3 linked regions of the Bosea sp. 685 genome follow. The protein of the gene in region 2 interacts with the protein of the main gene of each other region in a pairwise test. Links are inferred from orthologs where the notes say so. Each region holds a gene or a part of one and is shown on either strand. Other genes may lie near its edges.

Region 1 (2,671 bases), 3.5 Mb from region 2 along the record:
GACGGCGCGCACGCTGCACGAAGCGTCGAGCCGATCTTCGGCGCCCTTCATCGTCATCAATGCGGCGACGATCACGCCCGACACGATGGAAGAGGAGCTGTTCGGCGTCGAGGGCGGCGAGGGGCGGACGCGCCGCGTCGGCGCACTCGAGGAAGCGCATGGCGGCTCGCTCTATATCGACGAGATCGGCGATATGCCGCGCGAGACGCAAAACCGCATCCTGCGCGTGCTGGTCGACCAGAATTTCCAGCGTGTCGGCGGCGCAACGCGCGTGCATGTCGATGTCCGGATCATTTCGTCGACCAGCCGCGATCTGGCGCAACTGATCAGCGAGGGGCAGTTCCGCGAGGATCTCTATCACCGCCTCAGCGTCGTGCCGGTCAAGGTGCCGGCGCTGTCGGAGCGGCGCGAGGACGTGCCGGAGCTGATCGAGTTCTTCATGGACCAGATCTCGGTCGCGACCGGCCTGCCGAAGCGGCGCATCGGCTCGGACGCGATGGCGGTGCTGCAGTCGCATGAATGGCCGGGTAACGTCCGGGAACTGCGCAACAATGTCGAACGATTGATGATCCTGACCAAGGGCGATCCCACGGCGGATGTCACGGTCGAGATGCTGCCGGCCGAAGTCGGTGCCATGGTGCCGACGACGCCCTCCGGCTCGGGCGGCGAACGGCTGATGAGCCTGCCTCTGCGCGATGCGCGCGAGATCTTCGAGCGCGAATATCTGATCGCCCAGATCGCCCGCTTTTCCGGCAATATCTCGCGAACCGCCGAGTTCATCGGGATGGAGCGCTCGGCCTTGCATCGCAAGCTGAAGTCGCTCGGAGTCGGTTGAGCGGCGGCTAAGCGCTGATTGCATGTCCGTCTGCACGATACGCAGGCGTCATGCGCAAATAGGATGCGGCATCACCCTTGCTTTGTCATAGAACACGACGATCTAATGCAGGATCGGTGTTTCGAAGCGGCGCGCTCAGCGCGCGATCGCGAACGAAACGAAATGGATCGCGGGTGCAACCCGATGAGCGATCCCAACAATAGGGGCTACCCATGGCCGCAGAGCGGGCACAAAACCTTCAGGACACTTTCCTCAATCACGTTCGCAAGCAGAAGATTCCTCTGACGATCTTCCTCGTCAATGGCGTGAAGCTGCAGGGCGTGGTCACCTGGTTCGACAATTTCTGCGTGCTGCTGCGGCGCGACGGGCATTCGCAGCTCGTCTACAAGCATGCGATCTCGACGATCATGCCGGGCCACCCCGTGCAGCTGTTCGAGCCCGAGGAAGTGGACAAGGCCTGAGGCTCATGGCCGGTCGCGGCGGGGCAGACGAGACCGAGAAGACCGTCAAGCCGCTCGACGAGATCGAACGCGACATTGCCGCCAATACGCGCGCCTATGTCGTGGGCCCGTATTCGCAGCGCCGCGGCGGTGCGGGCAGCGCTGACACGAATCAGCGCTCCTTCGCGGCACGGCTCGACGAGGCCGTCGGCCTTGCCGCCGCCATCGATTTGACCGTCATCGAGCCGATCCAGGTTATGCTCACGGCGTTTCGTCCTGCCACCTATCTCGGCAAGGGCAAGGTCGAGGAGCTGACTGAGCGCATCAAGATCGAGGAGATCGGCCTCGTCGTGATGGATTGCGCGCTGTCGCCGGTGCAGCAGCGCAATCTTGAGAAGGCGTTCGGCTGCAAGGTGATCGACCGCACCGGCCTGATCCTCGAGATCTTCGGTCGACGGGCGCGCACACGCGAAGGCGCGCTGCAGGTAGAGCTTGCGCATCTCAACTACCAGAAGAGCCGGCTGGTGCGGTCCTGGACCCATCTTGAGCGCCAGCGCGGCGGCTTCGGCTTCCTCGGTGGCCCCGGCGAGACGCAGATCGAGGCGGACCGGCGCATCATCCAGGAGCGCATGACCAAGATCGAGCGCGATCTCGAGAGCGTGAAGCGGACCCGCTCGCTCCATCGCGCAAGCCGTAAACGCGTGCCTTATCCCGTGGTTGCGCTGGTTGGTTATACCAATGCCGGAAAATCGACGCTGTTCAATCGGCTGACCTCGGCCGAGGTGCTGGCGCAGGACATGCTGTTTGCCACGCTCGACCCGACCGCACGCGCGATCAAGCTGCCGCATGGCGCGCGGATCATGCTTTCGGACACGGTCGGCTTCATCTCGGACCTGCCGACGCAGCTCGTCGCGGCGTTCCGCGCGACGCTGGAAGATGCGATCGAGGCCGATGTGCTGCTGCATGTCCGCGACGTGGCCCATGAGGACACGCAGGCCCAGGCCGCCGACGTGCAGGGCATCCTGCGCGATCTCGGCATCGATCCCGATGATGGCCAGCGCGTGATCGAGGTCTGGAACAAGTCGGACCTGCTCGATGGCTCGGAACGCGAGCGCCAGCTTAGCCTCGTCGCACTGAAGTCCGAAGCCTCGCGGCCGGTGCTGGTCTCGGCCTTGACCGGCGACGGCATCGCCCGGCTGACGGACGCGATAGAGGCACGCATTGCCAGGAGCCGGCCGGTTTACCGGCTGGTGCTGGCGCCCGGCGACGGTAAATCGCTTGCCTGGCTGCACGCCAATGGTGAAATCTTGGAGCGGGCGGATGCCGAGGACGGGGCGCTGAGCCTCGTCGTGCGGCTGCCGCCCGAGCGCGAAGGAGCCTTTGGCGTGCGGTTCCC
Region 2 (2,821 bases):
CGCCTGATGGTCTATCACGCGGAGGCGCAGACCGGGTCGATCCAGTCCGAGACCTTCAAGATCATGGAGCGGCGGCTGCTCAAGGGCATCATGACGCCCTCGATGATCGTGACCTGGATCCTGGGCCTTTACCTCGCCTGGTCGGGTTTCGGCTTCAAGGGCGGCTGGCTGCACGGGAAGATCCTGCTGGTCTTCATCCTGTCGGGCATCCATGGCTATCTGGTGGGACGGGTCCGTGCCTTCGCCGAGGATCGCAACCTCAAGAGCGCGCGGTTCTATCGTATCATCAACGAGGTTCCAGCCGTCTTGATGGCGCTGATCGTGATCCTCGTCATCGTCAAGCCGTTCTGATTTGCCGTTCTGAATTTCACGTCGGCGTGAGCGGTTTTCTAGAGTCGAAGAGTGAGAGCAGGATCGATTGCGAAAACCGGTTCCCACTTTTTCGCATCCTGCTCTTATGGGGGACGGCGCCGTGTCGTTTCCCGCTTGAGCCCAGCTGAGAATCCCGCTATCAAGCCCCTGCGCTCGTTTGGCGTATTCCCTGTTGCCGATGGTTCGTGAGCCCGCTGCCTGCGCAGACGCTCATGGCGCGCAACCGCAACGCTGGTCCGTCCTGGACCTGACGTTCTTCTCCGTTACCTCCTGACCCCTGTTCGTTTCGCAGGGGCTTTCACGATCCGGGTGCCCCATGCGGGAAATCAAGCTCCAAGACCTCAAGGTCAAATCTCCGACCGAACTTCTGACCTTCTCCGAGGGGCTCGAGGTCGAGAACGCCAGCACGATGCGCAAGCAGGAGCTGATGTTCGCGATCCTGAAGCAGCTCGCGGCGAAGGACACAGAGATCCTCGGCGAGGGTGTGGTCGAGGTTCTGCCTGACGGTTTCGGCTTCCTGCGCTCGTCGGATTCCAATTATCTGCCGGGTCCCGACGACATCTATGTCTCGCCGACGCAGATCCGCAAATTCGGTTTGCGCACCGGCGATACGGTCGAAGGCCCGATTCGTGGCCCCAAGGATGGCGAACGCTATTTCGCGCTGCTCAAGGTCAATACGATCAATTTCGAGGATCCCGAGCGGATCAAGCACAAGATCAACTTCGACAATTTGACGCCGCTCTATCCCGATGAGCGCCTGCGCATGGAAGTGCCGGACGCGACGAAGAAGGATTTCTCGGCCCGCGTCATCGACATCGTCTCGCCGATCGGCAAGGGCCAGCGCGCCCTGATCGTGGCACCGCCGCGCACCGGTAAGACCGTGCTGCTGCAGAACATCGCGCAGTCGATCACGACCAACCACCCGGAATGCTATCTGATCGTGCTGCTGATCGACGAGCGGCCCGAGGAAGTCACCGACATGCAGCGCTCGGTGAAGGGCGAGGTCGTCTCCTCGACCTTCGACGAGCCGGCCTCGCGCCACGTCCAGGTCGCCGAGATGGTGATCGAGAAGGCCAAGCGCCTGGTCGAGCATGGCCGCGACGTCGTCATCCTGCTCGATTCGATCACGCGTCTGGGCCGCGCCTACAACACCGTGGTGCCCTCCTCCGGCAAGGTGCTGACCGGTGGTGTCGACGCCAACGCCCTGCAGCGGCCCAAGCGCTTCTTCGGTGCGGCGCGTAATATCGAAGAGGGCGGCTCGCTGACCATCGTCGCGACCGCGCTGATCGATACCGGCAGCCGCATGGACGAAGTCATCTTCGAAGAGTTCAAGGGCACCGGCAACTCCGAGGTGATCCTCGACCGCAAGGTCGCCGACAAGCGCATCTTCCCGGCGATCGACATCCTCAAATCCGGCACCCGCAAGGAAGAGCTCATCACGCCCAAGGATGTGCTGGCCAAGACCTATGTGCTGCGCCGCATCCTGAATCCGATGGGCCCGCAGGACGCGATCGAGTTCCTGATGGACAAACTGCGCCAGACCAAACAGAACGCGGACTTCTTCGATTCGATGAACACCTGATTTTCCCCTTGGGGGAGAGGGCATCCGCTCAGCTGCGGATATGGAAAGGGCCGCGCGAGCGGCCCTTTTCTTTATGCAGAAGAGACGGTCTCAGAGCGGTTTGCAGCCGCGATCATGTTGAGCTGATTTGCGACATGTCGACTTTGGGAAGGGTCGCGCGGTTTCAACGGCCGTCACTGACGGCCTGGGCCAATCGATTCGGATCCGTGACGGGCGGCAGGCAGCGCCCGGCAAAGCAGATGAAGGCCGCCCCGGTACCAGCCTGGCGCGCCATTGCGGCGGCTGGGTGCTCGGCCGGCAGGCTCGACGGATCCGGGCAATCGACCAGGGTCGTCACTGTATAGGGCAGGGCAAGTGCCGCCTGGTGCAGTGCCGCCCTCTCCGACCCCGCCAGCACGATCTCCACACCATGCCGCGCCAGATCATAGGCGTTCAGGATCGAGCCATGCGCCATGGGTGCGCGTTCGGCCGCCGCCAGCGCAGCGCCAAGGAACGCATCGGCGCGATCGCGATCCGCTGCCTCCCCGCTTTTGATCGCCAGCCGCAGCAGATTGGTGGCATGAATCCCGTTGGCGTTGGGCACGGCGTCGTCATGGGTCGGGCGCGGTATGACCGGCAAGCCCTTGTTTTCCATAAGAGTCATACCGAGTAGATTGGTCGCGCCGCTGAGGTAGTGCCGCTGCAGATGTGCGCTCCAGCGCTGGGCATCATCGAGGTAGTGCTGGGCGAATGTCGCGTCATGCAGCGCCAGCGCCGCATCCGCCATGGCGGCATGATCGAGCGCGAAGCCGGGCTTGATCAGGCGGCCCTTGCGATAGGAATGGGCGAGCCCGTCACCATCGGTCATCGATTCGGCGACGAAATGGT
Region 3 (2,944 bases), 4.3 Mb from region 2 along the record:
CCTGCCAGTCCCGCACGCAGCCGCTTTCCGGCGCCGGTTGGTTCTGTAGATCGCCGATGACGCAGAACATCTACGATACGCCGGCTTTCTTCAGCGCCTACAGCCAGCTGCCACGTTCGGTTCACGGCCTCGACGGCGCGCCCGAATGGCCGGTGCTGCAGAGCTTCCTTCCCGATCTGCGCGACCTCAGGGTTCTCGATCTCGGCTGCGGTTTTGGCTGGTTTTGCCGCTGGGTGCGGGAGAACGGCGCGGCGAGCGTGCTCGGTGTCGATGTCTCCGAGCGCATGCTGGCAAGGGCGCGGGAAGAGACCGGCGACAGGGCCGTCAGCTATGAGCGCGCCGATCTGGAGCGCTTCGCGCCCGCGCCCGGCAGCTTCGATTTCGTCTATAGCTCGCTTGCCTTTCACTATCTGACGGATCTGGGCGGGTTGCTCGAGAGGGTCGGCCAGGCGCTGCCACTTGGCGGCATGCTGGTCTGCTCGGTCGAACATCCCTTGATGACGGCTCCCGCCCATCAGGGCTGGTCGCTCGACCGCGACGGGCAGCCGGCCTGGCCGGTGAACGGCTATCTGGCGGAAGGGCCGCGCACCACGGACTGGCTGGCGAAGGGCGTGATCAAGCAGCACCGCACGATCGCGACCTATCTCGACCTCATGCTCCGAGCCGGCTTTGCCCTGACGCATTGCATGGAATGGGCTCCCAGCGAAGATCAGGTCGCGGCCCATCCGGAATGGGCGAAGGAGCGGGAGCGACCATCCTTCCTGCTGCTGGGCTGCAAACGCCTTTAGCTCCCGTCCAGGGCTGCTCGCAGGCCTTTGAAAAGGCGCTTGGCTAACGCTGCGGCCCGTTGTAAGAGGCACGTCATGACGGCGCGCGGCTCCACGAGCCCCGCGCCGCGAATGTTTCAGGACGGCCGATTCGGCCTTCGGCGAGGGCCGGAGCGCGGTTTTGGAACCCGAGGTGATACGATGGCTAAGACCAACCCCTTCAGCTTCCTGCAGGACGTTCGCACCGAAGCGACGAAGGTTACCTGGCCGTCGCGGCGCGAGACGCTGATCACGACGGGTCTCGTGCTTGCCATGGTGGTCGTCTCGAGCCTGTTCTTCCTTTTCACCGATACGATCATTCGTTGGTCGCTCGGCATCATCCTCGGCGCACGCTGAACGGAATCAGACACGTGACAACTCGCTGGTACATCGTCCACGCCTATTCCAACTTCGAGAACAAGGTCGCGCAGTCGATCCGCGATCAGGCGGCGCAGCGCAATCTCGCCGACAAGTTCGACGAGGTCCTAGTGCCGACCGAGAAGGTCGTCGAGGTTCGGCGCGGCCGCAAGGTCGATGCCGAGCGCAAGTTCTTCCCCGGTTATGTGCTGGTGAAGTGTGAGATGACCGATGAGGTCTACCACCTGATCAAGAACACGCCGAAGGTCACCGGCTTCCTGGGCGCCGACAAGGCCAAGCCCATGCCGATCCCCGAGGTCGAGGCGATGCGGATCAAGGGCCAGGTCGCCGAGGGCATCGAGCGGCCGAAGCCGACGGTCGTCTTCGAGATCGGCGAGCAGGTGAAGGTCTCCGACGGGCCCTTCGCCTCGTTCAACGGCGTGGTCGAGGATGTCGATCACGGCCGCGCCCGGCTCAAGGTCGCGGTCTCGATTTTCGGCCGCGCGACCCCGGTCGAGCTCGAATACGGCCAGGTCGAGAAGCTCTGAGCATTGCCCGACAAGGTTCGGCGGGCCGCGTGCCCACCGAGCCGTCGTGGTTAACGGCTCCTTCACCCACTTGCCGCAAGGTCCGCGCCTGACGATCTGGCGCGGGTGGCATGTTTCCAAAGTCCTTCAGGGCGACTGTCGATCAGCGTCTGGCGCTCTGGGGCGCCATGCTCGGCTTGCTTGCCTGCCTGTTTGCTGCGACCGAATTCGTCGGCGCCAGCCGGCTATCCGAGTTCTCGCGCGAACTCGTCGCGCGGACGGCCGCCGCCGATGCGATGGCGACGACGAGCCCCGCCTATCAGCGCGTGATCAACGCCCTGTTGCCCGATAATGGCGCCGTGCCGGAGCGGGTCGATATCGAATCGGTCGAGGGCGTTACGGCTGGCGTCGCCGCTTCGCTCGACGGCGAGGTTCGGATGCGTGCCGAGGAGGCTGTCGCGCTGCTGCGCGAACTGGCCCGGTTTGCCGCTACAGATCGCGAGGCGGCGCGCGGCGCGCTCCGCCAATCCACAATCAAGCGCAACGAGCTGCGCATGGCCCTGAACGAGGGCGTCGGCACGGTCGCCGGCCGGCTCGCCTACCACATCGACAATGCGCGCCAGAACAAGATCCTGCTGTCGCTGCTGGCCGTGTTCACCGTCGTGATGATCGTGACGCTCGAATATCGCTGGCTGGTCAAGCCGATCCTCGGCATGGCCCGCGCGCTCGGCACGCGTGAGCGGGACCAGGCCTGGCTCGACAAGGTCGCGATGCGCCGCGACGAGATCGGCATGCTCGGCCGTGCCTTGGCGACGCATCTCGGCGAGCAGCGCTCGCAGCAGGCCGTGGCGGCGGCGCGGCTCTCGTCCCTGGCGGAGGAGATCGCCAGACAGGAGCGGATTCAGGTCCACAGCGTCGCCTTCCAGGAGAGGATCGCCGCGATCGCGTCTGCGCTGGAGCAGCATGCTGCGCGGATGTCGGGGGCGTCGGGCGAGCTCGCCCGTCTGTCCGGCTCCGTCGATGCGCAAGCGACAGCAGCCGCGCAGTCGACGCAGCGCGCCTCGTCCCATGTCGACGATGTCGCCCGTTCCATCGCGGAGGTGTCGACGCTCCTGGCCAACACGACCGGCGAGGCGCAGGCGACTTCGGCAGTGGCCGAAGCGGCCAAATCCCTGGTTTCGGCAGCAGCCGACGACAATGTCGAGCTGGCGGAGGCGGTACGCAGCATCGACCAGGTCATCGGCATCATCGAGC

Evidence for each region. Proteins that work in one complex are often made in the same cells at the same time.
Region 1: the proteins of rho (region 2) and hfq interact in binary tests that used the Escherichia coli proteins (3 or more experiments, as listed by UniProt). The link is inferred for Bosea sp. 685 from one-to-one orthologs.
Region 3: the proteins of rho (region 2) and nusG interact in binary tests that used the Escherichia coli proteins (3 or more experiments, as listed by UniProt). The link is inferred for Bosea sp. 685 from one-to-one orthologs.

The regions. Positions count from the first base shown.
Region 1 is NZ_CP134779.1:2,777,074-2,779,744, reverse strand. It holds hfq (RNA chaperone Hfq), read left to right. Parts: upstream 1-1,047; coding sequence 1,048-1,296; downstream 1,297-2,671. Other genes in the region: hflX (GTPase HflX), read left to right, coding at 1,302-2,671; RMR04_RS14565 (nitrogen assimilation response regulator NtrX), read left to right, coding at 1-835. UniProt on the Escherichia coli protein: RNA chaperone that binds small regulatory RNA (sRNAs) and mRNAs to facilitate mRNA translational regulation in response to envelope stress, environmental stress and changes in metabolite concentrations.
Region 2 is NZ_CP134779.1:6,323,541-6,326,361, forward strand. It holds rho (transcription termination factor Rho), read left to right. Parts: upstream 1-688; coding sequence 689-1,954; downstream 1,955-2,821. Other genes in the region: hemJ (protoporphyrinogen oxidase HemJ), read left to right, coding at 1-351; RMR04_RS30770 (thioredoxin domain-containing protein), read right to left, coding at 2,118-2,821. UniProt on the Escherichia coli protein: Facilitates transcription termination by a mechanism that involves Rho binding to the nascent RNA, activation of Rho's RNA-dependent ATPase activity, and release of the mRNA from the DNA template.
Region 3 is NZ_CP134779.1:2,034,641-2,037,584, forward strand. It holds nusG (transcription termination/antitermination protein NusG), read left to right. Parts: upstream 1-1,177; coding sequence 1,178-1,711; downstream 1,712-2,944. Other genes in the region: RMR04_RS10985 (class I SAM-dependent methyltransferase), read left to right, coding at 57-788; secE (preprotein translocase subunit SecE), read left to right, coding at 969-1,163; RMR04_RS11000 (methyl-accepting chemotaxis protein), read left to right, coding at 1,822-2,944. UniProt on the Escherichia coli protein: Part of the processive rRNA transcription and antitermination complex (rrnTAC). The complex forms an RNA-chaperone ring around the RNA exit tunnel of RNA polymerase (RNAP).